One region of the Pseudomonas sp. JC1203 genome, then DNA from elsewhere that is predicted to be linked to it. Evidence: predicted binding sites of a transcription regulator. Region 1 holds the regulator's gene; each other region holds the start of a gene.
What was found. The regulator sigma-54, encoded in region 1, starts transcription at its own class of promoters, with help from an activator protein. The targets are predictions, from matches to a motif close to ANTGGCATNNANNTTGCTNT.
Positions count from the first base shown of each region.

Region 1 (9,616 bases):
CCCTGGTTGCGCAGGGCCTTGCCGGTGCTGTAGTCCAGCACGCCGGTCAACAGCAGCTCGCCGCCAGCACCCTGGCTGATGGCTGCCTGGGTCATTGGGCAGCCTTGTCGGTGTTGGCCTTCTGCTTGGCCTGGGCCACTTCGCCGGCCCAGCCGTCGATGGTCTTGTCCAGGTTGTTGCCGTTGCGCTGCATGGCGTCGGCGAACTGGTCGCGGAACAGCTTGCCAATGTTGATGCCGTTGACGATGACGTTACGCACTTTCCATTCGCCGTTCAGCTTGACCAGGGTGTATTGCACAGGGTAGACGGCGCCATTGTTGCCCTTGACGGTCATGTCGACGCTGGTGCGGTCGCCGCTCTCGTCCTTGGCCGGGCTGACGGTGATGCCCTGGTTGTTGTATTCCAGCAGGGCGTTGCCGTAGAACTGCATCAGGCTGCGCTTGAAGTTTTCTTCAAAGCGCTGGATCTGCGCAGGGCTGGCGCCGCGCGAGTACTTGACGGTCATGATGCTCTTGGAGATGCCGTCGGCATCCACCACCGGGCCGATGATGTTGTTCAGCGCATCGTAGAACTTGTCCGGGCTGGCCTTGTACTGTTCCTTGTTCGCCGCCAGGTCTGCCAGCAGCTCCTTGGTGGTGCGATCCACAAGGTCATGGGCCGATTGGTCGGCAGCGTTGGCCAGCAGCGGCACACAGGCCAGCAGAACCAGCAGGCCACGTCGCAGGATGGACATCATGGAGTAACTCCTCATTTGGCGTCTTTGCTAACGGTATTGAGCAGGAATTTGCCGATCAGGTCTTCCAGTACAAGGGACGACTGGGTGTCGTGAATGGTTCCGCCATCCTTGAGCAGCGTGTCTTCGCCGCCCACGCTCAGGCCGACGTATTTCTCGCCCAGCAGGCCAGCGGTCAGGATAGATGCCGTGGAGTCGGTCGGCAGGTTATTCACTTTCTTGTCGATCTGCATGGTGACGCGGCCGGTGAAGTTGTCCCGGTCCAGGTCAATGGCAGTGACCTTGCCCACGGTGACGCCGGCCATGGTGACCTTGGCGCGCACGGTCAGGCCGGCGATGTTGTCGAAGTTGGCGTACAGCTTGTAGGTGTCGTTGGCGGCGCTGGTGGACAGGCCGCTGACGCGAAGGGCCAGCAGAATCAGTGCCAGAATCCCGGCCAGCAGAAACATGCCGACACCGATTTCCAGGGTGCGGTTTTGCATCAGAAATCTCCAAACATCAAAGCGGTCAGAATAAAGTCCAGGCCCAGGATGGCCAGCGAGGCATACACCACGGTCTTGGTGGTGGCACGGCTGATGCCTTCGGAAGTAGGGTCGCAGTCATAGCCCTGGAACACGGCGATCCACGTCACCACGAACGCGAACACCAGGCTCTTGACCACGCCGTTGAGGACGTCGTCGGTGAAGTTGACACTGTTCTGCATGTTGGCCCAGAACGAACCGTCATACACGCCCAGCCAGTCGATGGCCACCCACGAACCGCCCCAGATACCCACGACGCTGAAGATCATGGCCAGGATAGGCAGGGAAATGAAACCTGCCCACAGGCGCGGCGCGGCGATGTACTTGAGCGGGTCGACGCCGATCATTTCCAGGCTCGACAGCTGCTCGGTGGACTTCATGTTGCCGATTTCAGCAGTCAGCGCGGAACCTGCGCGGCCCGCGAACAGCAAGGCGGTAACCACCGGGCCAAGTTCGCGCAGCAGGGTCAGGGCGACCATCTGCCCCACGGCCTGCTCGGAACCGTACTTGGTGAGGATACTGAAGCCCTGCAGGGCCAGCACCATGCCGATGAACATGCCGGACACGACGATGATCAGCAGCGACATCACGCCAACCGAATACAGTTGCTTGACCAGCAGTTGAAAGCCACCGCCGACGCCGCGGCGGCCGACCAGTGCGTGCATCAGGAACAGCCCGGAGCGCCCCAGCACCGCCACCATGTCGATGGCCGCGCGGCCGAACAGGCGAATGCGTTCCAGTAGTGATTTCTTGCGCATCAGCGCGTCCCCAGAAGATCGGCGCGGTAGTCAGGCGCCGGGAAATGGAAAGGAACCGGCCCGTCGGGGTCGCCTTTCATGAATTGACGGATTCGAGGGTTGTCGGCCGCCATCAGTTCCTGCGGCGTGCCCTGCCCCAGCACCTGGCCGTCACCCACCACATAGATGTAGTCGGCGATGCTGGCGGTTTCGGCCAGGTCATGGGACACCACGATGCTGGTAATGCCCAGGGCATCGTTGAGCAGGCGGATCAGGCGCACCAGCACGCCCATGGCAATGGGGTCCTGGCCGACGAAGGGTTCGTCGTACATGAGGATCTGCGGGTCCATGGCGATGGCGCGGGCCAGGGCCACGCGACGCTTCATGCCGCCGGACAGTTCGTCGGGCATCAGCTCCACGGCGCCGCGCAGGCCAACGGCCTGCAGCTTGAGCAGGACGATGTCGCGGATCATTTCCTCGGGCAGGTCGGTGTGCACCCGCAGCGGGAACGCCACGTTCTCGAACACGTCGAGGTCGGTGAACAGCGCGCCGCTCTGGAACAGCACGCCCATGTGCTTGCGGGCGTCGAACAGGTCGCTGCGCGACAGGGCCGGCAGGTTCTGGCCATTGACCCACACCTCGCCACCGCTTGGGCGCAGCTGTGCACCCATCAGGCGCAGCAGGGTGGTCTTGCCGCAGCCGGAAGGTCCCATGATACCGGTGACCTTGCCTCGTGGAATGCGGATATCGACATTGTTGAAGATACTCCGCGAGCCGCGCTTGAAGGAGACGCCCTTCAGCTCGACCGCGTAGTCATTATCGGCACTCATCTAAACTCCTTGCGATGCAGCCTGTCCTCGGACGCTTTCCCCCGTCGCGAAGACACGCGCGCTTCTGGCGGGCCAACTGGCGGCGAACTATATCACCCCAGACACACGCGCCCCAAGGCTGTTCCAAGGACGATTCAGCAACAAGACATTTAAAGGATGACGATCGAACGTGAGGGTTTCGATCAATACGGCTATAATCGCCGCCTTTTCATCAGGCAATACGTTTCCGACATGAGCCAATCCAGCGACCTGATCCAATCGGCACAGCGCACCATTCGCCTAGAACTCGAGGCGGTCGAGGGCTTGCTGGCCCATATCGACGCCGACTTCGTCCGTGCCTGCGAAATCATTCTCGCCAGCAAGGGCCGTGTCGTGGTGGTGGGCATGGGCAAGTCGGGGCACATCGGCAACAAGATCGCCGCCACCCTGGCCAGCACCGGCACCACGGCGTTCTTCGTGCACCCGGCCGAAGCCAGCCATGGCGACATGGGCATGATCACCCGTGACGACGTGATCCTGGCCCTGTCCAACTCTGGCTCCACCGCCGAGATCGTCACCCTGTTGCCGCTGATCAAGCGCCTGGGCATCCAGCTCATCAGCATGACCGGCAACCCCGACTCGCCGCTGGCCAAGGCTGCCGAGGTCAACCTGGACGCCCGCGTGGCGCACGAGGCCTGCCCGCTGAACCTGGCGCCCACCTCCTCCACCACCGCAGCCCTGGTACTGGGCGACGCCCTGGCCATCGCCCTGCTGGAGGCGCGCGGCTTCACGGCCGAGGACTTCGCCTTCTCGCACCCCGGTGGCGCCCTGGGCCGCCGCCTGCTGCTCAAGGTCGAGAACGTGATGCACGCCGGCACCGAGCTGCCGCAAGTGGTGCGCGGCACGCTGCTGCGCGACGCCCTGATGGAAATGACCCGCAAGGGCCTGGGCATGACTGTCGTGCTTGAAGAAGATGGCCGCCTGGCCGGGATATTCACCGACGGTGACCTGCGCCGCACGCTGGACCGCACCATCGACGTGCACAGCACGCGCATCGAGGAAGTGATGACCCCGCACGGCAAGACCGCCCGCGCCGAGATGCTCGCCGCCGAGGCCCTGAAGATCATGGAGGACCACAAGATCAGCGCGCTGGTGGTCGTCGACAAGCAGGACCGCCCGGTGGGCGCCCTGAACATGCACGACCTGCTGCGCGCCGGAGTAATGTAATGACCCAGGATTTGCTTGAACGCGGCCAGGCCGTGAAATTGGCGGTATTCGACGTCGACGGCGTGCTGACCGACGGCCGCCTGTACTTCTGTGAAGACGGCAGCGAGATCAAGACGTTCAGCACCCTGGACGGCCAGGGCATCAAGATGCTGATCAATTCGGGCGTGACCACGGCGATCATCACCGGGCGCAAGAACCCGATCGTCGAGCGCCGGGCGAAAAGCCTGGGCATTGCGCACCTGTACCAGGGCCGCGAAGACAAATTGGTGGCGCTGGATGACCTTCTGGCACAACTGGGCCTAAGCTATGAGCAGGTAGCCTACCTGGGCGACGACCTGCCCGACCTGGCGCCCATTCGTCGTGTCGGCCTGGGCATGGCCGTGGCCAATGCCGTGCCGTTCGTGCGCGAGCACGCCGCCGGCGTGACCCAGGCCCGTGGCGGCGAAGGCGCCGCCCGCGAGTTCTGCGAGCTGATCCTGCGCGCCCAAGGCAACCTGGAAGCGGCCCTGGCCGCCTATTTATAGAGTTTCCCATGCCGAGCAAAAAACTGCGCAATCTCCTGATGTTCTGTGTCGTCGCGGCGATCTTCGTCTCGGTCGGCTACTGGAACATCAACCCGGACACCTTCCTCGACAAGCCCGCAGCGGCTGTCGACGAAGGCGCCATCGACTATTACGCCATCAACGCCCACGCTGTGCAGTTCCTGCCCGACGGCGGCGTGCAGTACCGCATGACCGGTGACAAGGTCGAGCACCTGCAGGCCAGCCAGGTCACCAAGGTGACCAACCCGGACATGAACCTGTACCGCGGCACCGTGTACCCATGGCACGTGACCAGCGACCACGGCGAAGTGAACCCCGACGGCACCCAGGTGGAGCTGATCGACAACGTACGCGTGGCCCGTACCGACCAGAAAAACCGTCCTACCCTGATTACCACCACACGCATGACGGTATTCCCACAACAACAATATGCGCAGACAGACCGAGACGTTAGAATCGACGGCGCCGGTGGCGTCTCTACGGGCACGGGCATGAAGGCATATTTGAAAGACAGCAAGATCAACTTGCTGTCCAACGTAAGAGGACTGTATGAGGCTCGCTAAAACCCTCCCTTTATTGCTCTCCCTGGGCTCTGCACTGGGGAGCGCTGGCGCCTGGGCACTGCCTACGGATCGCGACCAGCCGATCCACATCCAGTCCGACGACGCACAACTGGACGACAAGCAGGGCGTGGCCGTCTACAAGGGTAATGTGATCATTACCCAGGGCACCATGAAGATCACCGGCAACACCGTGACCATCACCCGCAACGCGCAGGGCGACGTCGACACCTTCACCTCGGTGGGCAACCTGGCCTACTACGAGCAGAAGCCGGCCATCGACAAGCCGATCGTGCAGGGCTACGGCAAGACCATCCAGTACTTCTCGGCGCAGAACCGCATCATCCTGATCGACCAGGCCAAGGTGGTGAACGACGGCAACACGTCCGAAGGCGAAAAAATCGTCTATGACACCGTCAAGCAGGTCGTGAACGCCGGCCGCGCCACAGGCGCCAAGGTCACGCCTCGCCCACGGATCGACATGGTCATCCAGCCGAAAAGCAAAACCGACCAGCAGCAGGGCAAGTAATGGCTATCCTCAAAGCCCAGCACCTGGCCAAGGCCTACAAAGGCCGGCAAGTGGTGCGTGACGTCAGCATGTCCATCGAAAGTGGGCAGATCGTCGGCCTCCTGGGGCCTAACGGCGCCGGCAAGACCACCTGCTTCTACATGATTGTCGGCCTGGTGCAGGCTGACCAGGGCCGCGTGCTGATCGACGACCTGGACGTGAGCCACCAGCCCATGCACGGGCGCGCTCGCTCGGGCATCGGCTACCTGCCGCAGGAAGCTTCGATCTTCCGCAAGCTGTCGGTCTCCGACAACATCATGGCCATCCTGGAAACCCGCCCAGAGCTGGATAAAGCCGCGCGCGTGAAGGAACTGGAAAGCCTGCTGCAGGAATTCCACATCACGCACATCCGCGACAACCTGGGCATGAGCCTGTCGGGTGGTGAGCGTCGCCGGGTGGAAATCGCCCGCGCCCTGGCCACCGCGCCCAAGTTCATCCTGCTGGACGAACCGTTTGCCGGTGTCGACCCGATCTCGGTCGGTGACATCAAGCAGATCATCCACCACCTCAAGAACAAGGGCATCGGCGTGTTGATCACCGACCACAACGTTCGCGAGACGCTGGATATCTGTGAAACCGCTTACATCGTCAACGATGGCCAGCTGATCGCCGAAGGCGACGCCGAGACCATCCTGGCAAACCAACTGGTGAAAGAGGTCTACCTCGGTCACGAGTTCCGCCTGTAATCGGCGAGGTGTTTGGCTTGTTGCCCGGGGCGTGTCGTGAATTAATTGCGGCGTCGCTCTAGGCAAACACTTCGGTTTCAGGCATATAATTTGCTTACGACAAAAGCCGAGAGCCTCGGCGCCCGTAGTGGATGGCGCTTTGCGCCGGCGAATAAGGTGTTAAGCCCCTGCCATGAAACCATCGCTCGTCCTAAGAATGGGCCAGCAACTGACGATGACACCGCAGTTGCAACAGGCCATCCGCCTCCTCCAGCTCTCCACCCTGGACCTCCAGCAGGAAATCCAGGAGGCCCTGGAATCCAACCCGATGCTCGAGCGCCAGGAAGAAGGCGACGACTTCGACAACAGTGACCCCATGGCCGACAAGGCCGAACAACAGGTCACGCCGGAAATCCAGGAACCGAGCTACCAGGAAACCTCGGCCCCCACCGTCGACAACCTCGAGGACGGTGAATGGAGCGAACGCATTCCCAATGAGCTTCCGGTGGACACCGCCTGGGAAGACATCTACCAGACCAGCGCCAGCAGCCTGCCCAGCAACGATGATGACGAATGGGACTTCACCACCCGCACGTCGGCCGGCGAGAGCCTGCAAAGCCACCTGCTGTGGCAATTGAACCTGGCGCCCATGTCCGACACCGATCGCCTGATCGCGGTCACCCTGATCGACTGCATCAACAACCAGGGTTACCTGGACGAGACGCTGCAGGAAGTCTGCGATTCCTTCGACCCGGAACTGGACATCGAGCTGGACGAAGTGGAAGCCGTGCTGCACCGCATCCAGCAGTTCGAGCCCGCCGGCATCGGCGCCCGCGACCTGAGCGAGTGCCTGCTGCTGCAACTGCGCCAACTGCCCGCCCGCACGCCGTGGCTCAGCGAAGCCCAGCGCCTGGTGGCCGACTACATCGACCTGTTGGGCAGCCGCGACTACAGCCAGCTGATGCGCCGCATGAAGCTCAAGGAAGACGAGCTGCGCCAGGTCATCGAGCTGGTGCAAAGCCTCAACCCGCGCCCCGGCTCGCAGATCGAATCCAGCGAAGCCGAGTACGTGGTGCCCGACGTGATCGTGCGCAAGGACAACGAGCGCTGGCTGGTGGAGCTGAACCAGGAAGCCGTGCCGCGCCTGCGCGTCAACCCGCAGTACGCAGGCTTCGTGCGCCGCGCCGACACCAGTGCCGACAACACCTTCATGCGCAACCAGCTGCAGGAAGCGCGCTGGTTCATCAAGAGCCTGCAAAGCCGCAACGAGACGCTGATGAAGGTCGCCAGCCAGATCGTCGAGCACCAGCGCGGTTTCCTCGATTACGGCGACGAGGCCATGAAGCCGCTGGTGCTGCACGATATTGCCGAGGCGGTGGGTATGCACGAGTCGACCATCTCGCGGGTGACCACGCAGAAATACATGCACACCCCGCGTGGCATATACGAGCTGAAATACTTTTTCTCCAGCCACGTCAGCACCTCCGAGGGCGGTGAATGCTCGTCCACGGCGATCCGCGCGATCATCAAGAAACTGGTTGCCGCCGAAAATCAGAAAAAGCCATTGAGTGACAGCAAGATCGCTGGTTTACTGGAGGCACAAGGCATCCAGGTAGCCCGCCGCACTGTCGCAAAATACCGCGAATCCCTAGGAATCGCGCCGTCCAGCGAACGCAAGCGGCTGATGTGAATCCTGGCAGCGCCAACGCGCTGCCAGTGGGCTTGCCGGATGTGCCACAGCGTTCCAGTGGCAGGTTAACCAACCTGTCTCTTTATGCACTGGCAATAAGGAGAAAGCGGTATGCAAGTCAACATCAGTGGACATCAACTGGTTGTGACCGACGCCATGCGCACTTACATCGGCGAGAAACTCGACCGATTGGAGCGCCATTTCGACAAGATCACCAACGTGCAGGTCATCATGGAGGTCGAGAAGCTGAAACAGAAAATCGAGGCCACCCTGCGCGTACCCGGTGGCGAGGTTGTGGCAAACGCGGAACATGACGACATGTACGCGGCCATCGACCTGCTGACCGACAAGCTCGACCGCCAACTCAAAAAGCATAAGGAAAAACAGCAAAGTCTGCTGCAAGGCCAGACCGCCCGCTGACACTCCCCCCTCATGATCCGACTTGAAAATATCCTGCCCCCCGGCCGTTCCCTCGTGAACGTGCCGGGCGGCAGTAAAAAGAAAGTAATCGAGACAATCGCCGCACTGATCGCCCGGGACGTCCCCGGCCTTGGTGAGGAAGTTGTGCGCGACAGCCTGTTTGCCCGTGAAAAACTCGGTTCGACCGGTTTCGGCAACGGCATTGCCATCCCCCATTGCCGCCTGGCCGGCTGCACCACGCCGATCAGTGCCCTGCTGCACCTGGAGAACAAGATCGACTACGACGCCATCGACGGCGCGCCGGTCGACCTGGTCTTCGTGCTTCTGGTCCCTCAGGAAGCCACCAACGAACACCTGGCGTTGCTGAGCCAGATCGCCGGCATGCTCGACCGCGCCGATGTGCGCGAACGCCTGCGCTCGGCTAAAAACAGCGAAAGCCTCTACCAAGTCGTGCTGGACGAACAGAAAGGTCATTGACCATGCGCCTGATCATCGTCAGCGGCCGTTCCGGCTCGGGTAAAAGCACCGCGCTGGACGTGCTGGAAGACAACGGTTTCTATTGCATCGACAACCTGCCCGCCGGCCTGCTGCCGGAACTGGCCGAGCGTGCGTTGATCCGCACCGAGCTGGCCCAGCCGCTGGTGGCCGTGTCGATCGACGCCCGCAACCTGCCCAGCGACCTGTCGCGCTTCCCGCAGCTGTTGCAGGAAGCCCGTGACAAGCACATCCAGTGCGACGTGCTGTACCTGGACGCCGACGAAGAAACCCTGCTCAAGCGCTTCTCCGAAACCCGCCGCCGCCACCCGCTGAGCAACGCCAGCCGCTCGCTGGCCGAAGCTATCCGGGTGGAAACCAGCCTGCTCAGCCCTATCGCTGACCTGGCTGACCTGAAGATCAACACCACCCACCTGAACCTGTACCAGCTGCGCGACTCGCTCAAGCTGCGGCTGCTGAACAAGCCGGAGCCGGGCACGGCATTCCTGGTCGAGTCCTTCGGGTTCAAGCGCGGCATGCCGGTGGACGCCGACCTGGTGTTCGACGTGCGCTGCCTGCCCAACCCCTACTGGAAGCCGGAACTTCGCGACCATTCGGGGCTCGAACAGCCGGTCATCGACTACCTGGCCGCACAGCCGGACGTCGAGGA
Region 1 is NZ_JBWCAM010000008.1:64,206-73,821, forward strand. It holds gene AC0SZ7_RS13695 (STAS domain-containing protein) at 1-95, opposite strand, end outside; gene AC0SZ7_RS13700 (MlaC/ttg2D family ABC transporter substrate-binding protein) at 92-736, opposite strand; gene mlaD (outer membrane lipid asymmetry maintenance protein MlaD) at 748-1,215, opposite strand; gene mlaE (lipid asymmetry maintenance ABC transporter permease subunit MlaE) at 1,215-2,012, opposite strand; gene AC0SZ7_RS13715 (ATP-binding cassette domain-containing protein) at 2,012-2,821, opposite strand; gene AC0SZ7_RS13720 (KpsF/GutQ family sugar-phosphate isomerase) at 3,053-4,027, shown strand; gene AC0SZ7_RS13725 (KdsC family phosphatase) at 4,027-4,551, shown strand; gene lptC (LPS export ABC transporter periplasmic protein LptC) at 4,560-5,132, shown strand; gene lptA (lipopolysaccharide transport periplasmic protein LptA) at 5,119-5,658, shown strand; gene lptB (LPS export ABC transporter ATP-binding protein) at 5,658-6,383, shown strand; gene AC0SZ7_RS13745 (RNA polymerase factor sigma-54) at 6,556-8,052, shown strand; gene hpf (ribosome hibernation-promoting factor, HPF/YfiA family) at 8,164-8,472, shown strand; gene ptsN (PTS IIA-like nitrogen regulatory protein PtsN) at 8,485-8,949, shown strand; gene rapZ (RNase adapter RapZ) at 8,952-9,616, shown strand, end outside.

Region 2 (9,616 bases), on a different contig from region 1:
TCGTCTACCGACACTGCAGCCTTGGATTTGCCTTTGGCCGAGGGCGCGGGGGTATCGTCGCCGCTGTCGTCGGCAACGTCTTCAGCTGCCGCTTCCAGGCCTTCCTCGGTATCGTCCTCGTCACCTACTTCGAGTTCGTCGTTTTCCAGATCATCGTCGCTCATGTTCTACCTCATGACTTGCGAAAAGCAGATTATTTATAGCCCAGCCTGACCGTCTGTCGATGGCTGCCGGGAAAAATTCTTATCCGTCGGTTTGCCGACGTTCAATTGGCCTCGCCCTGCAACGTGACGAGCACCCTGCGAGCACCGCCATGATCACGGTGCTCACCCAAATACACGCCTTGCCAGGTACCCAGCGCCAGCCGCCCGTCCCGCACCGGCAACGTCAGTTGACAGCCTAGCAAACTGGCCTTGAAGTGCGCCGGCAGGTCATCCGCGCCCTCGTCGTTGTGTTCGTAACCGCTGACGCCCTGAGGCACCAGGCGGTTGAAAAAACGCTCGAAATCGCGACGAACCGCAGGGTCGGCATTTTCGTTGATGGTCAACGAAGCCGACGTATGTTGCAGCAGCAGGTGCAGCAGGCCGATTCGGCATGCACGCAACTCTGGCCAGTCGTGCAGCAGCTCATCCGTTACCAGGTGAAAGCCGCGCGGCCTTGGCTTCAAGGTGATCAACCGTTGCTGCCACATACCATTCTCCACACGTTCGGGGCGCATTCTAGCGCGCTCTGGGAAAAAGCAAAGGGGCTAAATTCATCATTCCCTGTAAGCCAATCGCCTATCTGTCGCGGTTGTCGGGACTTGGCTAGCAGAAACCGTTTGCGCCTTGGGTAAATGACAAATCGCAGGCAAAAAAATGCCCGGCAAGCCGGGCATTTTTTCGCAGGCGGTTACAGGTTGTAGCCGCGCTCGTTGTGTTGCGCCAGGTCCAGGCCAACCGACTCTTCTTCGTCGTTGACGCGCAGGCCCATGACCACGTCCAGCACCTTGAGGATGATGTAGGTCACCACGGCGGTGTAGACGATGGTGAACGCCACGCCCTTGAACTGAATCCAGACCTGGGCACCGATGTCGGTCACGGTGCCGAAGCCGCCCAGCGAAGGGGCTGCGAATACACCGGTGAGGATGGCACCGAGGATACCGCCGATACCGTGCACGCCGAAGGCGTCCAGGGAGTCGTCGTAGCCCAGTTTGCGTTTCAGGGTAGTGGCGCAGAAGAAACACACCACGCCTGCGGCAAGGCCAATCACCAGGGCGCCCATCGGGCCCACGGTACCGGCAGCCGGGGTGATGGCTACCAGGCCAGCTACCACGCCCGATGCGATGCCCAGGGCGCTAGGTTTGCCGTGGGTGATCCACTCGGCGAACATCCAGCCCAGTGCGGCGGCAGCGGTGGCGATCTGGGTAACCAGCATGGCCATGCCGGCGGTGCCGTTGGCAGCAGCGGCGGAACCGGCGTTGAAGCCGAACCAGCCTACCCACAGCATGGCGGCGCCCATCAGGGTGTAGCCCAGGTTGTGCGGGGCCATTGGGGTGGTCGGGAAGCCTTTGCGCTTGCCCAGCACCAGGCACGCCACCAGGCCTGCAATACCGGCGTTGATGTGCACCACGGTACCACCGGCGAAGTCCAGCACGCCCCAGTCACCCAGCAGCGAACCCGGACCGGACCAGACCATGTGCGCGATCGGTGCGTACACCAGGGTGAACCAGATGCCCATGAACACCAGCATGGCCGAGAACTTCATGCGCTCGGCGAAGGCACCCACGATCAGCGCCGGGGTGATGATGGCGAAGGTCATCTGGAAGGTGACGAACACGGCTTCAGGAATCAGCGCCGCAGGGCCGGTGATGCTGGCCGGGGTGATGCCCGCCAGGAAAGCCTTGGCCATGCCGCCGAAGAAGGAGTTGTAGTTGACCACCCCAGCTTCCATACCGGTGGTATCGAACGCCAGGCTGTAACCGTAGATCGTCCACAGAATGCTGATCAGGCCGGTGATGGCGAAGCACTGCATCATTACCGACAGGATGTTCTTGGAGCGGACCATGCCGCCGTAGAACAAGGCCAGGCCCGGGATGGTCATGAACAGCACCAGGGCGGTGGAGGTCAGCATCCAGGCGGTGTCACCGGAGTTGAGTACGGGGGCGGCGGGGGCTGCCACCTCGTCGGCTGCCAGCGCAAGCGTTGGCAAAACGAGGGACAAAAGGGCTCCTAGCCCTGCGAAACGACGCAGAGTCATGTTGTTATCTCCTGGGGCTTTGGGGTTTGGGGCGGCTTTAGATCGCGTCGGTATCGGTTTCGCCGGTACGGATGCGAATGGCCTGTTCCAGATTCACCACGAAAATCTTGCCGTCGCCGATCTTGCCGGTGTTGGCAGCCTTGGTGATCGCCTCGATCACCCGGTCCAGATCCTTGTCGTCAATGGCGACATCGATCTTCACCTTGGGCAGGAAGTCGACCACGTATTCCGCGCCGCGATACAGCTCGGTGTGGCCTTTCTGGCGCCCGAAGCCTTTCACCTCGGTTACGGTAATGCCCTGCACGCCGATTTCGGACAGCGACTCGCGTACGTCGTCCAATTTGAACGGCTTGATGATGGCAGTGACTAGCTTCATGAAACTCTCTCCCGAATTAGTGGACTTGCCCCAGGAAAACAAACCCAGCTCAAGTCTAAGCGCAGTGCCTGGCTTTGTAACGCGTCGTCGGTCCCACATCCCCTGACCGACCACCAGTACCGCTCCTGACGAAACACATCCCGCTCCGCCTGCGCACTGCATTCGTCACATCGACTGCATCAGTGCATGGGTCATTGGTGTGTAAGCAGAAAGCTTGCCATGTCCGTGCAACCCAACAAATTCGGCTCGTTTACCCCTGCCGCCAGCCCAAGTTCCAGATCTGATCAACGGTTGCGCCCTATCCTGGTGCGCACACGAACGCGGCGATGCGCAAAAACCGTGCGGCCGCCACGCCACTGACTATAGACGCCTGCGTGTTACACTCCAGGCCATCAGATTCAGGAATTTCACCATGCTTGCGCCCAAAGCCTTCCTCGACGCCCTTGGCGACCACGCCTCGCGCCTGTTCAGCAGCGACACCAGCCAGCCCCGCGCCGAACTGGAAAGCCAGTTTAAGGTGCTGCTGCAAAGCGGCTTCAGCAAGCTGGACCTGGTAAGCCGGGACGAATTCGATAGCCAGATGGTGGTGTTGGCCCGCACCCGCGCGCGCCTTGAAGCGTTGGAAGCGAAGATGGCCGAGCTCGAAGCCCGCCTGGCGCCGCCCGCGCAATAACGGCTCGCCTCGCGCCCGGTGGCGCGGCCTGTGGCCGCTGCTACAAGGCATTGGGTTTGTAGCATTGCGTCATACAAACCCGCCCCTCTACACTCCAGCCATACGCGAATGGACTGGGGGCAGCCGCCGATGAACCGCAATGAATTGCGCAAGGCCGACATCAACCTCATGGTGGTTTTCGAGACCTTGATGCTTGAGCGCAACGTCACCCGCGTCGCCGAAAAGCTGTTCCTTGGCCAGCCCACCATCAGCTCGGCGCTCAACCGCCTGCGCAGCATGTTCAACGACCCATTGTTCGTGCGGGTGGGCCACCGCATGGAGCCCACCGCCCGCGCCGAGGAACTGGCCCGGCACCTGTCGCCGGCCCTGGACGCGCTGTCCATCGCCATCAGCCTGAGCCACGACTTCGACCCCGCCGTCAGCACCTCCACCTTCCGCATAGGCCTGTCCGACGACGTCGAGTTCGGCCTGCTGCCCCCGCTGCTGCGCGCCCTGCGCCAAGAGGCGCCGAAGGTGGTATTCGTGGTGCAACACGTGGACTACTGGCGCGTACCCGACCTGCTCGCCTCCGGCGAGATCACCGTAGGCATCAGCCAGACCCGTGGCCTGCCGGCCAACGCCAAGCGCAAACTGCTGCGGCGCATCCAGCCGCGCATATTGCGCGCCGACCAGTCCGACCGTCCGCTGACGCTCGACGAATACTGCGAACGCCCCCACGTGCTGGTCTCGCACATGGCCAACACCAGCGGCGTGGTGGACGAATGGCTGGAAGAAATCGGCCGCAAGCGCAACGTCGTCCTCTCCGTCCCCCAATACAGCGCCCTGCCCGCCCTGCTGGCCGGCACCGACCTGCTCGCCGGCGCGCCGGACTACACCGCCAACGCCATGGTCACCTATGGCAACCTGTTCACCGAGCCGCTGCCGTTCGACACGCCCACGCTGGACCTGTCGATGGTGTGGTTGAGCGTGATGGATACGGACCCGGGGGAGCGGTGGTTAAGGTCGCGGTTGGAGGCGTTCATGAGTGATTTGCCGCGCTGAATATAGCTGGTTAAACGCTATCGCAGTTCAGCACAGACGCTTTGCAATATCCGGATATCGGGGCAACCAACATGCGGAGGCATAAAAAAACCGCCTTTCGGCGGTTTTAGAAAAATGGTCACAAGCGCATCAAGAGCCTTTCTTGCCAGTCAATTGTACAAGGCTGCCTTGCTGAACCGCTTGTCCAACGGACTTCATCAGATTGGCAAGCGCAGAGGCCTTCATCTTTTGGAGGTCTTTAACGTTGAATTTTGCGGTAGCCATACCAGCACCCGTTTGCTTGATGAATGTGGGTCAATCCCAAAGCTTGAAAATCGAATCTATCAGAGATGCGCTGGTACCACAAATCCAGCTGTCTGAGCCTGTCGTCGGTCTCGCCCCCGGCAATGAAGTAGAACTCGTCCACCTGCTTGTCGAAATCCATGAATTTCATCGTAGCGTGGGCAATGCGTTCCGGGATGCGGAACATCATCTGGCGGCGCAAGGACCTGCCTGCCGGGGCCGGCTCGAAACGTTGCCCCCCAAAGAAAAAATCGTAGTGGGCGAATTTCAATAATTGAGCACTTTCGCTTACAACGTGCTGGGTGTCATGAAAGACGATACCTCTGATGGAGGCAGCTACATCCTCCCCATGGCTCACAAGCGGGGAGTAGCTCGCAAGGTAGCGATGCCCGGCACACAGAAAAGGTACGAGCCTTGAATCCCCCATGCCGATAATTTCTCCTATGGCTGTGCAAGGAGCTTCCTCATCCAACTTTTCGTACTGTCTCGTGAGTAAATCCATGTACGCACCCGCCAAATCAAGGGGCGGCATCCTATCACCAGGAAAGTGAGTCTGCTATTGCAGTGCAGCCACCAAACACTGCACAACGCAGCAATACCCCGATGCAATGTCCCCGTGGCATTCCTACCCCCACCCACTACCCTTCAACAACCGCAGGAAGCGGTCACCCTTCAACGCACGGAGCAACCATGTCCCTAGCCATTGTCCACAGCCGCGCCCAGGTCGGGGTCGGCGCGCCGGCCGTCACGGTGGAAACCCACCTGGCCAACGGCCTGCCTTCGCTGACGCTGGTGGGCCTGCCGGAAGCGTCGGTCAAGGAGAGCAAGGACCGGGTGCGCAGCGCCATCGTCAACTCGAACCTGAATTTCCCCGCGCGGCGCATCACCCAGAACCTGGCACCTGCGGACCTGCCCAAGGACGGTGGCCGCTACGACCTGGCCATCGCCCTGGGCATTCTCGCTGCCAGCGGGCAGTTCCCCACGGCGGCGCTGCAGGATGTGGAATGCCTGGGCGAGCTGGCGTTGTCGGGGGCGATACGGCCGGTGCAGGGCGTGCTGCCTGCCGCGCTCGCTGCGCGCGAGGCCGGGCGGGCGCTGGTGGTGCCCTGCGAGAATGCCGAGGAGGCCAGCCTGGCGTCAGGGCTGGTGGTCATTGCCGCCAGCAACCTGCTGGAGCTGGTCTGCCATTTCAACGACCAGCAGCGCATCAGCCCCTTCAGCTCCAACGGCCTGATCCTGCTGGACCGGCCCTACCCCGACCTCAGCGAGGTGCAGGGCCAGCCGGCGGCCAAGCGTGCCCTGCTGGTAGCCGCCGCCGGGGCGCATAACCTGCTGTTCAGCGGCCCGCCCGGCACCGGCAAGACGCTGCTCGCCAGCCGCTTGCCCGGGCTGCTGCCGCCGCTGGATGAGCGCGAGGCGCTGGAGGTCGCGGCCATACAGTCGGTGGCCAGCCTGGCGCCTTTGAAGCACTGGCCGCAGCGGCCGTTTCGCCACCCACATCATTCAGCTTCCGGGGCGGCGCTGGTTGGCGGTGGCAGCCGCCCGCAGCCAGGGGAGATCACCCTCGCCCACCACGGCGTGCTGTTTCTTGACGAACTTCCAGAGTTCGACCGCAAGGTGCTGGAGGTGCTGCGCGAACCGCTGGAGTCTGGCGAAATCGTCATCGCCCGCGCCCGCGATAAAATCCGTTTCCCCGCGCGCTTCCAGCTGGTGGCGGCCATGAACCCCTGCCCCTGTGGATATCTCGGCGACCCCAGCAGCCGTTGCAGTTGCAGTACCGAGCAGATCGCCCGCTACCGCAACAAACTCTCCGGCCCCTTGCTGGACCGCATCGACCTGCACGTCACCGTCGCCCGCGAAACCACCGCCCTCAACCCGACCCCACAGCCCGGCGACGACACCGCCCACGCTGCCGCACGCGTGGCCGCCGCACGCGATCGGCAACTGCGGCGCCAGGGCTGCGCCAACGCCTTTCTCGACCTGCCGGGGCTGAAGGCACACTGCAAGTTATCCACAGCCGATGAGCAATGGCTGGAAACCGCCTGCGAGCGGCTGACGCTGTCACTGCGGGCAGCGCATCGGCTGTTGAAGGTGGCGCGCACCTTGGCGGACCTGGAAGAGGTGGAGCAGGTTGGGCGGGGGCATGTGGCGGAGGCGTTGCAGTATCGGCCCAATAATCAGTGATGCCTGGCGAAGCCCATTCATTCAAGATCCACAGTGGCGGCGCGGCACATACTCGAACACACTAGAACAGCCGAATCGCCCTGGGGCCGCCATGTTCTCATTGATCAGTAACCATCCGTTGACCATCGGTACCGTGCTGCTGTTGATCGACCTGGCCGTGTGGCATTCGATCCCGCAGAAGCACCGCATGGCCCGGCTGGCCACCCGGGCCAGCGCCTTCATCCTGTTCAGCTGGGTGCTCAACTCCACCGGCATGAGCCCGCTGACGCCCGCGCCCTGGCCTGACGATGCCACGTTGAACATGGTGGCAACGCTGCTGGAGATCGTCTGGTGGCTGTTCGCCGCGCGCCTGCTGACGGTGATCCTCGGCGCCCTGATCTTCCAGCGCAACGGCCATACCGGGCGCTTGCTACAGGACGTGATGGGCGCGGTGATCTTCCTGATCGCTATCGTCGCGGCTGCAGCCTATGTGATGCAGCTACCGGTGAAAGGCCTGCTGGCGACTTCCGGGGCCATGGCGATCATCGTCGGCCTGGCGCTGCAAAGCACCCTGAGCGACGTGTTTTCCGGCATCGTGCTGAACACCACCAAGCCGTACCAGGTGGATGACTGGATCGCCATCGACGGCACCGAGGGCAAGGTGGTCGACATCGACTGGCGCGCCACCCACCTGATGACCAGCAACGGCGCCATGGCGGTGATACCCAATTCGGTGGCGGCCAAGGCGAAAATTCTCAACTTCAGCCGCCCCAGCAATATCCATGGCGTGTCCATCAGCATCGCCGTGCCCGCCCAGGTGCGCCCGCGCAAGGTGCTGGACGCGCTGGAAAAGGCCCTGCAAGGCACCACCGCACTGCTGATTTCGCCCAAGCCCAAGGCTGCAGTGAAGGCCTCTACCCTGGAATACATGGAGTACGAGGCCAGCGGTTTCATCCGTTCCATGGACCAGAAGACCGAAGCGCAGAACCTGCTGTTCGACCTGGCGCACCGGCACCTGCAGGCCTCGGGCGTGAGCTGGGCGCTGGAAGCCGCAGAGCGGCCATGGTCGCGGCAGCGCAGCCTGCTGGAAGAAGTGCGGGTGTTCCGTTCGCTGAGCAACGAGGACAAGGACCACCTGGCCGAGAGCATGACCCCGGTGGAGTACCCGGAGGACCAGTTGATCCTGGCCTACGGTGCCACGTCCGAATTCCTCCTGGTGATAGGTACCGGCGTGGTATCGGCGCGCATCAAGGATGGCGAAAAGATGGTCGAGGCCGGGCGCATGGGCCCGGGGGAAATACTGGGCGAGGACAACCTGGTATCCGAGGGTACCTCGCTGGCGGAGTTTCGCTCGCTGACCACCTGCATCCTGTACCGCATCGACAAGCAGGCGCTGAAGGCCTGCATGGGCGAGCGTAGCGAAGTGTTGGCAGCATTCACCAAACTTCAGCATTACCGGCAGCGCAAGAGCCAGTCGTTGCTGCTGCAAAAGCCCACGGAAATCCGCAAGGGTGGCTTCCTTAACTGGTTGCACCTGAAGGAACGCTGACGCAGCCTGCGGCAGCTGCTACGTAACCGTGTGCGATGACGACAATCCGTAGCAGCTGCCGAAGGCTGCGTCCGCGCGCTACAACACCACCCGCAAACACTGCCCCGCGTGGTACAGCGAGAAGCCCGTCTCGTAGAAGCCGGTGCGCAACGCCGGGCGCGTCACCGGCTTGTCCAGCGAGAACGGCAGCGGCAGCCCCGCCGGGTCGTCGCTCAGCAGGTAGTCCGCCAGCGCCTTGCCCACTACCGTGCCGGTGGTGTTGCCACGGCCGTTGTAGCCGGTCACCGAGACCACCCCGGGTGCCGGCTCGAACAGGCGCATCAGGTGGTCGGGGGTGAAGTCGATGATGCCGGTCCAGTGCATCTCCCAATCGACCTTGCCCAAGGCCGGGAAATAATGGCCCTGGATGCGGTCGGCCCAGCGCCGTACGAACCAGGCCGGTTTGTTGTCGACGCGGCCCATGCTGCCCAGCAACAGGCGGCCATCGGCGTCGCGGCGGATGCTGCTGAGCACCGTGCGGGTGTCCCACGAGCCCTGGCCGTGGCGCAGCACCGCGTCGGCGGCCGCGCCCACCAGCGGCTTCGAGGCCACCTGGTAGTAGTAGCCACGGAAGTAGCGGCGCTTGAGGTCGGTCCAGTCGCCTTCGGTGTAGGCGCCAGTGGAGATCACCACCTTGGCGGCGCTGACCTCGCCCCTGGCCGTCTTCACCAGCCAGCCATCGCCCTGGCGTTGCAGCTGCTCCACCGGCGAATGCTCGTGAACCGCGCCACCCAGGCGTTTCACCGCCGCCGCCAGGCCTTGGGTGTAGGCCATGGGATTGATGGTGCCCGCGCGCCGGTCCAGCAGCGCGGCGGAAATTTTCGTGGTGCCGCAGTATTCTTCGCAGCGCGCGCCGGTCAGCAATTCCACATCGGCACCGCGGCGGCGCCACTGCTCGTTGCGGCTTTCCAGATCAGCCACGCCGGTAGCGTTGTGGGCCATGTGCAGGGTGCCGGCATTGCGCGCCTGGCAGTCAATGCCCAGGCGCTCGATCATGGCGAACACCGCAGCCGGCGCTTCACCCAACACCTTGTTCAAGCGGCTGCCCTGCTCGCGGCCCAGGGTGGCTTCGACGTCGTCGGGGCGAATCCAGGTGCCGGCGTTGACCAGCCCCACATTGCGCCCCGAACCGCCATGGCCGACCTGATGCGCCTCAAGCAGCACCACCCGCTGGCCTTTCTCCAGCAGGGCGATGCCGGCATTGAGCCCGGTGATGCCGCCGCCAATCACGCAGACATCGGCCTTGGCCGAGCCC
Region 2 is NZ_JBWCAM010000009.1:146,857-156,472, forward strand. It holds gene sutA (transcriptional regulator SutA) at 1-164, opposite strand, end outside; gene AC0SZ7_RS15525 (secondary thiamine-phosphate synthase enzyme YjbQ) at 266-691, opposite strand; gene AC0SZ7_RS15530 (ammonium transporter) at 892-2,238, opposite strand; gene glnK (P-II family nitrogen regulator) at 2,276-2,614, opposite strand; gene AC0SZ7_RS15540 (accessory factor UbiK family protein) at 3,027-3,287, shown strand; gene AC0SZ7_RS15545 (LysR family transcriptional regulator) at 3,417-4,328, shown strand; gene AC0SZ7_RS15550 (hypothetical protein) at 4,567-5,112, opposite strand; gene AC0SZ7_RS15555 (YifB family Mg chelatase-like AAA ATPase) at 5,301-6,794, shown strand; gene AC0SZ7_RS15560 (mechanosensitive ion channel family protein) at 6,886-8,322, shown strand; gene amaA (L-pipecolate oxidase) at 8,401-9,616, opposite strand, start outside.
Region 2: the regulator sigma-54 is predicted to act here: its motif matches at 2,817-2,836, upstream of glnK (P-II family nitrogen regulator).

Region 3 (9,616 bases), on a different contig from region 1:
TTGACCCAAAATGGGATGTTCGTCCGACTTTACCCGTTCTATCCGCACCAAAATAGAGCGTATGCGCACACTATAGCGGCTGGATGTGTCATTCGCTGTCATCGTCGTCCGCAGGCTTGTCCGCCAGTGGGCATTCGGGGCGCACGCCGTAGTCGGCGGTCTTGCAGGGGTTGTTGCGGCGCTTCTGGATCAGCGAGATGCGGTGCATGTGGAACGGTTGCGCCGGGGTGCGCTCGATCACCGTTTCGTGGTTGTCGATGATTTCTGCTGCAAGCTGGTGCGTGCCGCGGTCGATGTTCTTCAGCTGGAACACCGGGCTTACCGCCGGGCCGGCGACGACATTGCCATCCACCAGCAGGCGGTAGCCGTGGTTGGGCATCAGTGGCGGGTCGCTGGTGATGGTCACGATCAGGTTGCCGGAGGGGTCATGAATACTGGCGTCTGGCTCAGGTATGAGGATGCGCAGCATGTCGTAGTGGCTGGCTGGCTGTTTCTTCGCCAGTTTGCGCGCCGGGGTGGGCGGCACTGGCGTGGCGGTCATGCTGTTGCTGGGCCGCACGTCCACCACGGTGGCGTTGGCGTGGGGCTTGTCGGTGTAGACGCGGTTACCCTGGGCGTCGATGTAGGTGTAGACCTGGGCCATGGCGGGTGCGCTCAGCACCAGCAATGCAATGGCCGACAGCAGGCGTGTCATGGGCGTTTTCCGGCAGGGGGCAGGTGGTAGCGCTGCAGCGTGAAGGTGACGGTGGGGCTTTGCTGCACCACCCGGTCGTTGAACAGCACTTGCACGGCGAGGCTATGGTCGCCGCGGTCGATGTTCACCAGTTGCAGGCGTGGCACGTTGGTGGGCTGGCCATAGGGCTGGCCGTCCAGCAGCAGGCGCAGGCGGTGCATTTCGCGCAGGCGCGGGTCTATCAACACGCCCACGGTGAAGGTGCCGTTGTTGGCACGCAGGGCTTCTTCGGTGGGTATGTCGGTCAGTTGCAGGGTGCTGTAGGCCTGTTCGGGCTCGCTGCTGCGGGGGCTGCGCGGCACCGGCACCATGGGCGCGACGGGTGCCTGCGGCTCCACGCTGTTGAGCGGTGGCAGTTCCACGGTCTGCGAGCGGGTGCCATCGGGCGGCTGGTTGGAGTACGCGGTGTTGCCTTCGGCGTCGGTGTATTTGTAGATCTGCGCGAAGGCGGGCAGGGCCACCAGCATCAGCACCCAGATAAGGCATGAACGCATGAACGCATCCTGTCGGCTCATGGAAGGAACGGGCCCTGCGGCCCAGGTGCCAGCATAGAACAGAATGGCCGACGGATGGTTTCGGCTTTGTACCAGCGTGCCGGGTTCGCGTCGCCGCAACTGTCTGGGGGGAGCTGGCTTGCCAGCGAGATTTTAGGGCCCCAACAGCTCGCTGGCAAGCCAGCTCCCACAAGCTGTAGCAGCTGCCGAAGGCTGCGTCCGAGGGCGGTGGGGGTTGCCTGGAATCCAGCGGTGCCTGTGACGCGGCCTGTGGCCGCTGCTACGGGCCGCGTGGGGGGGGCGTCAGGAAGGGCTGGCGCACAACTCGCCGGTGGCCCGGACCAGCGCCGTGCGTTGCAGCGCATCAGCCTTGCGCGCCTCGATGGCGCTGGCCACCCAGCGTGGGCACTGCGGGTCGTTGCGCGACGGCGCGAACGCTGCCAGGCGCTCCAGCAACTGCTTCTGCAGCACGTCCAACTGCGGGCGGATCTCCTTGGCCAGGTCTACGCGTGGCGTGTCTGGTGCGGCGCCCTTGGCGTTCCATTGGGTCAGCAGGCTGTATTGCACCAGCTTGTTGGCTTCTATCTGCGCGGCGAAGAATTGTTCGGCCAGCGGCACATCCACCTTGTAATCGACGGCCAGCTTGCCGGCGCCGGCAATCACGTCGCGCTCGCGCGGGGCGTCGAGCACAGGCTTGTGGCTGTCCCATTTGGTCAGGGCCACCTTGGGGGCGATTTCAAGGCGTTGTTGCACGCTGTCCAGCAGCGGCGCGAGGGTAGCGGGCGGGGCGGCGAAGGCCGCGCTGGAGAACAGGGTGGCGGCTAGCAGCAGGGTTCTACGCATTGTCGTACTCATGTTGTTATTGGTGACGAAAGGCAGCGGCCGATTCTAGCAGGCAAATTATTCCGAAAGCGGCATGCCAGGGCTGCCGGCGTAGAACACGATCAATTCCACGGGCTGTGCACCGGTGCGCCCACGGTGCGTGGTGGCGACCATTTCGGCCAGCGGCTCGCCGGGCTTCAGTACGCGGGTCTTGCCGGTGTCCTGCGCTTCAACGGTCAGTTCGCCGGAAAGAATGTAGGCGACGTTGGGCATGGGGTGGGTGTGCCAGTCCAGGTTGGTGTTGGCGGGAATGTGCAGCTTGAGCAGGGTCAGTTCCGGTTTGCCCTGGGGGTAGGCCTGGTAGGGGGCGCCATCCCATGAGGAGGTGCTTTGCAGCAGGATCTGTTTTTCAACACCGGCCTGGCTCAGGGCCGGGAGGCTGACGAGAGCGGCAATCAGGGGAAGATAACGTTTCATGGTGTGGCCCACGGAATGGTTGGGCGTTGGAGCGTATCTGCGGCAATTGCTGGGGAATGTCAGGCATTGCCGTCCCGATACGAGGGACTCTTCCGTGAAGGTTGTAGGAGTGAAGAACAAAAAAGGCCTCCCGAAGGAGGCCTTTTTCAAATCACGCGGCTTGCGCCAGCGTCACCGGATTAGCAGCTGTAGTACAGCTCGTATTCCAGTGGGTGTACGAAGGTACGAACCTTGATTTCTTCTTCGCTTTTCAGGGCGATGTAAGCGTCGATGAAGTCGTCGCTGAAAACGCCGCCTTTGGTCAGGAACGCACGACCTTTGTCCAGCTCTTCCAGGGCTTCTTTCAGGCTGCCGCAAACTTGTGGGATCTCTTTCGCCTCTTCAGGCGGCAGGTCGTACAGGTTTTTGTCAGCTGCGTCGCCAGGGTGGATCTTGTTCTGGATACCGTCCAGGCCGGCCATCAGCAGTGCTGCGAAGGCCAGGTATGGGTTGGCAGCCGGATCCGGGAAGCGTGCTTCGATACGACGGCCACGTGGGCTGTTGACGTAAGGAATACGGATCGAAGCCGAACGGTTGCGAGCCGAGTAGGCCAGCATTACTGGAGCTTCGAAGCCTGGGACCAGACGCTTGTAAGAGTTGGTAGCCGGGTTGGTGAAGCCGTTCAGGGCCTTACCGTGCTTGATGATACCGCCGATGAAGTACAGGGCGGTGTCGGACAGGCCGGCATAGCCTTCGCCAGCGAAGGTGTTCTTGCCATCTTTGGCGATGGACATGTGCACGTGCATACCCGAGCCGTTGTCGCCGTACAGTGGCTTAGGCATGAAGGTAGCGGTACGGCCGTAGGCGTCCGCAACGTTGTGCACAACGTATTTCAGGGTTTGAACTTCGTCGGCCTTCTTCACCAGGGTGTTGAACTTGACGCCGATTTCGTTCTGGCCAGCAGTTGCCACCTCGTGGTGGTGAACTTCAACGACCTGGCCCATTTCTTCCAGTGCGTTGCACATGGCAGTACGGATTTCGTGGTCGTGGTCGAACGGCGGAACTGGGAAATAACCACCTTTCACGCCTGGACGGTGGCCCTTGTTGCCGCCTTCCACGTCTTGGTCGGACATCCACGAACCTTGTTCCGAGTAGATCTTGAACATGGAACCGGAGATGTCGGACTTGAACTTCACTTCGTCGAAGATGAAGAACTCAGGCTCTGGGCCGGCGAACACGGTGTCACCGATACCGGTCGACTTCAGGTACTCTTCGGCGCGGTGGGCGATGGCGCGCGGGTCGCGATCGTAGCCTTGCATGGTCGAAGGTTCGATGATGTCGCAGACGATGATCAGGGTCGGCTCTTCGGTGAACGGGTCCAGGACGGCAGTTTCGTCGTCTGGCAGCAGGATCATGTCGGAGGCTTCGATGCCTTTCCAGCCAGCGATGGAGGAACCGTCGAACATCTTGCCGACTTCGAAGAAGTCGTCTTCCAGCGCGTCACGGGCTGGCATGGTGACGTGGTGCTGGGTGCCCTTGGTGTCCGTGAAGCGCAGATCAATCCACTTGACGTCATGATCTTTGATGAGTTGAACCGACTTCGACATGTTGTCCTCCGGGGTGAATAAGGGCTGGTAGTGGTTAGCCCTGTAATTTGGGTGATGCCGGGCGCGAATAGTCTGCCAAGGCAACCTGCCTCACAAGGGAGCAATTTGCATGCCAGTGCCCCGAGATGGGTTTTTTGCCCCAAACCCAAGCATTTCGGCCTGTTTTCGGCAAAATGCGCCGTTTTGCCGCACTGTTTTGAAGCGCTAGCAATCCGTGAGGCACCATAAAGGTGCACTGAAAACCTTCTGTACGATAACTGGTTAAAAGCTGAGCAATTTCCGCTATAATCCTGCCCCCCTTTTTCGGCTGGCACCTCGCGCGCTGTTTTTCATGAAACTAATCGTAAAAGTCTTCCCAGAAATCACCATCAAGAGCCGGCCCGTTCGGAAGAACTTCATTCGCCAGCTCGCCAAGAACATCCGCGTCGTGCTCCGTGAACTGGACCCGAAGCTGGTGGTGGATGGCGTGTGGGACAACCTCACCGTTGTCACCCGCATCGAAGATGCGAAAATCCAGCGCGAGATGATCGAGCGGCTTAAATGCGTGCCCGGCATTACCCATTTCCTGCAGGTGGACGAATACCCCCTGGGCGAGATGGACGACCTGGTAGCGCAGTGCAAGCAGCACTTCGGCCACCTGCTGCCCGGCAAGATGTTCGCCGTGCGCTGCAAGCGCGCCGGCCGGCACACTTTCACCTCCATGGACGTGGACCGCTATGTTGGCAGCCAATTGCGCCAGCAGTGTGGCGCGGCCGGCATCGAGCTGAAGAAGCCCGAGGTGGAAGTACGCCTGGAGATCCGCGACAAGCGCGTCTTCATTATTCACAGCCAGCACCAGGGCATCGGCGGCTACCCGCTGGGTTCGCTGGAGCAGACCCTGGTACTGATGTCCGGTGGCTTCGACTCCACCGTGGCCGCCTACCAGATGATGCGCCGCGGCCTGATGACCCACTTCTGCTTCTTCAACCTGGGTGGCCGTGCCCACGAGCTGGGCGTGATGGAAGTCGCGCACTTCCTGTGGAAGAAATACGGCAGCTCCCAGCGCGTGCTGTTCATCAGCATCCCGTTCGAGGAAGTGGTGGGCGAGCTGCTGGGCAAGGTCGACAACAGCCACATGGGCGTTATTCTCAAGCGCATGATGCTGCGCGCCGCCTCGCGCATGGCCGATCGTCTGCAAATTGATGCGCTGGTAACCGGCGAGGCCATCTCGCAAGTGTCGAGCCAGACGCTTCCGAACCTCTCGGTGATCAGTGCGGCAACCGACAAGCTGTTGCTGCGTCCATTGCTTGCCAGCCATAAGCAGGACATCATTGACCAGGCCAACGAGATCGGCACCGCCGATTTCGCCAAACACATGCCTGAATATTGCGGGGTGATTTCGGTCAACCCCACCACCAAGGCCAAGCCCCACCGCGTCGCCTATGAAGAACAGCAGTTCGACATGGCCGTGCTGGAGCGGGCCCTGGAACGCGCCAAGCTGGTCTCCATCGATAATGTGATCGATGAACTGGGCCAGGATATCGAAATCGAGGAAGTCGCCCAGGCCTTGGCCGGGCAGGTGATCATCGATATCCGTCATCCTGACGCCCAGGAAGACGAGCCCCTTGAACTCGAAGGCATCGAGGTCAAGGCGTTGCCGTTCTATGCACTGAACAGCCGTTTCAAGGAACTGGACCCCACTCGTCAGTACCTGCTGTATTGCGACAAAGGCGTGATGAGTCGCCTGCATGCCCACCACTTGCTCAGTGAGGGACATGCCAATGTGCGCGTTTATCGACCGAGCTAAGCGCCCGGGGCTGTTTGCCTGTGGCCTGCGTCACCGGCCCCCCGACGCCACCGTCAAGCTGTAACGGCTTTAACGGACTCTAAGTCAAATCGCTGTCACTAACTGTCAGCACACCGAATCCTCTGATCGAGATACACAAGTGATCGAAAATCTACGTAACATCGCCATCATCGCTCACGTTGACCATGGTAAAACCACCCTGGTAGACAAACTGCTGCGTCAATCGGGCACCCTGGAGCGCAACGAGCTCAACGACGAGCGCGTGATGGACTCCAACGACCAGGAGAAAGAGCGCGGTATTACCATTCTGGCGAAGAACACCGCCATCAACTGGAATGGCTACCACATCAACATCGTCGACACCCCCGGCCACGCCGACTTCGGCGGTGAAGTAGAGCGCGTGATGTCGATGGTTGACTCCGTTCTGCTGCTGGTTGACGCTCAAGACGGCCCTATGCCGCAAACTCGCTTCGTGACCAAGAAGGCTTTCGAAGCCGGCCTGAAGCCAATCGTCGTGATCAACAAGGTTGACCGTCCGGGCGCGCGTCCTGATTGGGTTCTGGACCAGATCTTCGATCTGTTCGACAACCTGGGCGCCACCGACGAACAGCTGGACTTCAAAGTCGTCTACGCCTCGGCCATCAACGGCATCGCCGGCCTGGACCACACCGACATGGCCGAAGACATGACCCCGCTGTACCAGGCGGTCGTGGATCACGTTCCAGCTCCAGCTGTTGACCGTGACGGCGCGTTCCAGATGCAGATCTCGGCTCTGGACTACAACAGCTTCCTGGGCGTCATCGGTGTTGGCCGTATCGCTCGCGGTCGCGTCAAGCCTAACACCCCGGTTGTGGCTATCAGCGCCGACGGCAAGCGCCGCAACGGTCGTATCCTGAAGCTGATGGGTCACCACGGCCTGCACCGCATCGACGTTGAAGAAGCAGCTGCCGGCGACATCGTCTGCATCAGCGGTTTCGACGAGCTGTTCATCTCCGACACCCTGTGCGACCCACTGACCGTCGAAGCCATGAAGCCGCTGACCGTCGACGAGCCAACCGTTTCCATGACCTTCCAGGTAAACGACTCGCCTTTCTGCGGTAAAGAAGGCAAGTTCGTGACCTCGCGTAACATCAAGGACCGTCTGGACAAAGAGCTGCTGTACAACGTTGCACTGCGCGTTGAAGAAGGCGACTCGGCTGACAAGTTCAAGGTTTCGGGCCGTGGTGAGCTGCACCTGTCGGTACTGATCGAAACCATGCGTCGCGAAGGCTTCGAGCTGGCCCTGGGCCGTCCTGAAGTGATCATTCGTGAAGTCGACGGCGTCAAGCAAGAGCCGTTCGAAAACGTGACCATCGACATCCCTGAAGAATCGCAGGGCAAGGTCATGGAAGAGATGGGCCTGCGTAAAGGCGACCTGACCAACATGGTGCCGGATGGCAAGGGCCGTGTTCGTCTGGAATACAACATCCCTGCTCGCGGCCTGATCGGTTTCCGTAACCAGTTCCTGACCCTGACCAACGGTGCTGGCATCCTGACCTCGATCTTCGACCGTTACGACACCGTCAAGTCGGGCCACATGTCGGGCCGTCAGAACGGCGTTCTGGTTTCGGTTGAAACCGGCAAGGCTCTGACCTACTCGCTGGAAACCCTGCAGGCTCGTGGCAAGCTGTTCGTGGAACACGGCCAAGAGATCTACAACGGTCAAATCGTCGGCCAGAACAGCCGCGACAACGACCTGGGCGTCAACCCTACCAAGGGCAAGAAGCTCGACAACATGCGTGCTTCGGGTAAAGACGAAACCATCGCCCTGGTTCCACCTGTTCGCTTCACCCTGGAACAGGCTCTGGAATACATCCAGGAAGACGAGCTGTGCGAAGTTACTCCTAAATCCATCCGTCTTCGCAAGAAGATCCTGGACGAAAGCGAGCGTACCCGCGCTGCCAAGAAAGCCAAGGTGTAAGCTAGCCTTCGCTGAATGAAAAACGCCCCCGGTCGAAAGGCCGGGGGCGTTTTTTTATGCCTTTATAAATCTGTAGTCGCAACACGCTTGTGTGGGTGCTGGCTTGCCAGCGAGCTGTTGATGCCCAAAAGCTCGCTGGCAAGCCAGCTCCCACAGGCAGTTTAGAACGTCGCGGGCTTTGGCTTATACGCGCAATAACCCGGCCGTGGGCCTACGCGCGGGTGGTTGCGGCAGGTGTCCGGGCGCTTGTCGTAGATAGTGCACAGGCGGCTCTTGCGGTCCAGGTACAGGCAATCGTTGTTGCTCATGCGCTGCAGGGTAAAGATCCCCGACTTCTGGTTGAAGCGCTCGACGATGCCGTCCTTCTGCAGGCGCTTGGCGATGTTCTTCGGCGGGTCGCCCAGTTCGAATTCGTCCACCACGCCAATGCGCACCAGATCCTTGATCTTCACCTCGACGGGCAGGGTGCAGCAGGTCGACATGCAGGCGCCGCACATGGGCTGGGTGAATTTCTGCCAGGTCTCCAGGCGGTCGACTTCGGCAGCGGCTATCAGGGTGGTCTTCATCAGGTTCGGTTTTTCGGGGTAATCGGGCGCGCGATGATACCGGTACTGGTGAAATTGTGAACAACCATTTGCCGGTTGGCCTGTTGCTGTTTCACGGTTCTTACAGAAAAGCGCGAACCTGGCCTTTCACCTCCTGTCGAACCGTCTAGGCTCACACAACCCCATCCTAAAAATCCGTCAACTTCCCCGAGGACGCATCAATGTCTCAGGAACCGCTTGTCCGTGAAGCAGAGGTGGCCGAATTTCGCGCCGCTGTACTCGCAAAACTCACATACGCGGTAGGCAAGGACCCGGATCATGCCTTTGATCATGACTGGTTCGAAGCCATCGCCCTGGCGGCCCGCGACCATATGGTCGAGCACTGGATGGACCACACCCGGCAGATCTACCGCAAGGCGCAGAAGCGGGTGTATTACCTGTCCCTGGAATTCCTGATCGGCCGGCTGTTGTACGACAGCCTCAGCAACCTGGGGCTGCTGGACATCGCCAAGGAGGCCCTCACCGACCTAGGCGTGGACCTTGAGCGCATTCGCCTGCTGGAGCCGGATGCGGCGCTGGGCAACGGCGGCCTTGGCCGGCTGGCGGCCTGCTTCATGGAAAGCATGTCCACCCTGGGCATCGCCGCCCACGGTTATGGCATTCGCTACGAGCACGGGCTGTTCCGCCAGGCCATCGTCGATGGCTGGCAGCAGGAGCAGACCGAGAACTGGCTGGATTTCGGCAACCCCTGGGAGTTCGAGCGCCCCGAGGTGATCTACCCGATCAGCTTCGGCGGCCATGTGGAAACCGTGCAGGACGCCGGCGGCCAGCAGAAGCAGGTGTGGTGGCCCGCCGAGACGGTACGGGCGGTGGCGTACGACACGCCCGTAGTGGGCTGGCGCGGTTCCAGCGTGAATACCCTGCGGCTGTGGCGTGCACGCGCGCTGGAAGAGCTGCACCTGGAACGCTTCAACGCCGGTGACCACTTGGGGGCGGTGGCCGAGGTGGCCCGGGCCGAAAGCATTTCGCGGGTACTGTACCCGGCCGACAGCACCGAGGCTGGCCAGGAGCTGCGCCTGCGCCAGGAATACTTCTTCGTCTCGGCGTCGCTGCAGGACCTGCTGCGCCGCCACCAGAACATTCACCCATCGCTGCTGAACCTGGCCGACGGCGCCGCTATCCAGCTCAACGACACCCACCCCTCCATCGCCGT
Region 3 is NZ_JBWCAM010000010.1:241,051-250,666, reverse strand. It holds gene AC0SZ7_RS17140 (DUF4124 domain-containing protein) at 89-694, opposite strand; gene AC0SZ7_RS17135 (DUF4124 domain-containing protein) at 691-1,227, opposite strand; gene AC0SZ7_RS17130 (chorismate mutase) at 1,531-2,070, opposite strand; gene AC0SZ7_RS17125 (cupin domain-containing protein) at 2,128-2,526, opposite strand; gene glnA (glutamate--ammonia ligase) at 2,706-4,112, opposite strand; gene thiI (tRNA uracil 4-sulfurtransferase ThiI) at 4,444-5,898, shown strand; gene typA (translational GTPase TypA) at 6,038-7,858, shown strand; gene AC0SZ7_RS17105 (YkgJ family cysteine cluster protein) at 8,020-8,427, opposite strand; gene AC0SZ7_RS17100 (glycogen/starch/alpha-glucan phosphorylase) at 8,625-9,616, shown strand, end outside.
Region 3: the regulator sigma-54 is predicted to act here: its motif matches at 4,210-4,229, upstream of glnA (glutamate--ammonia ligase).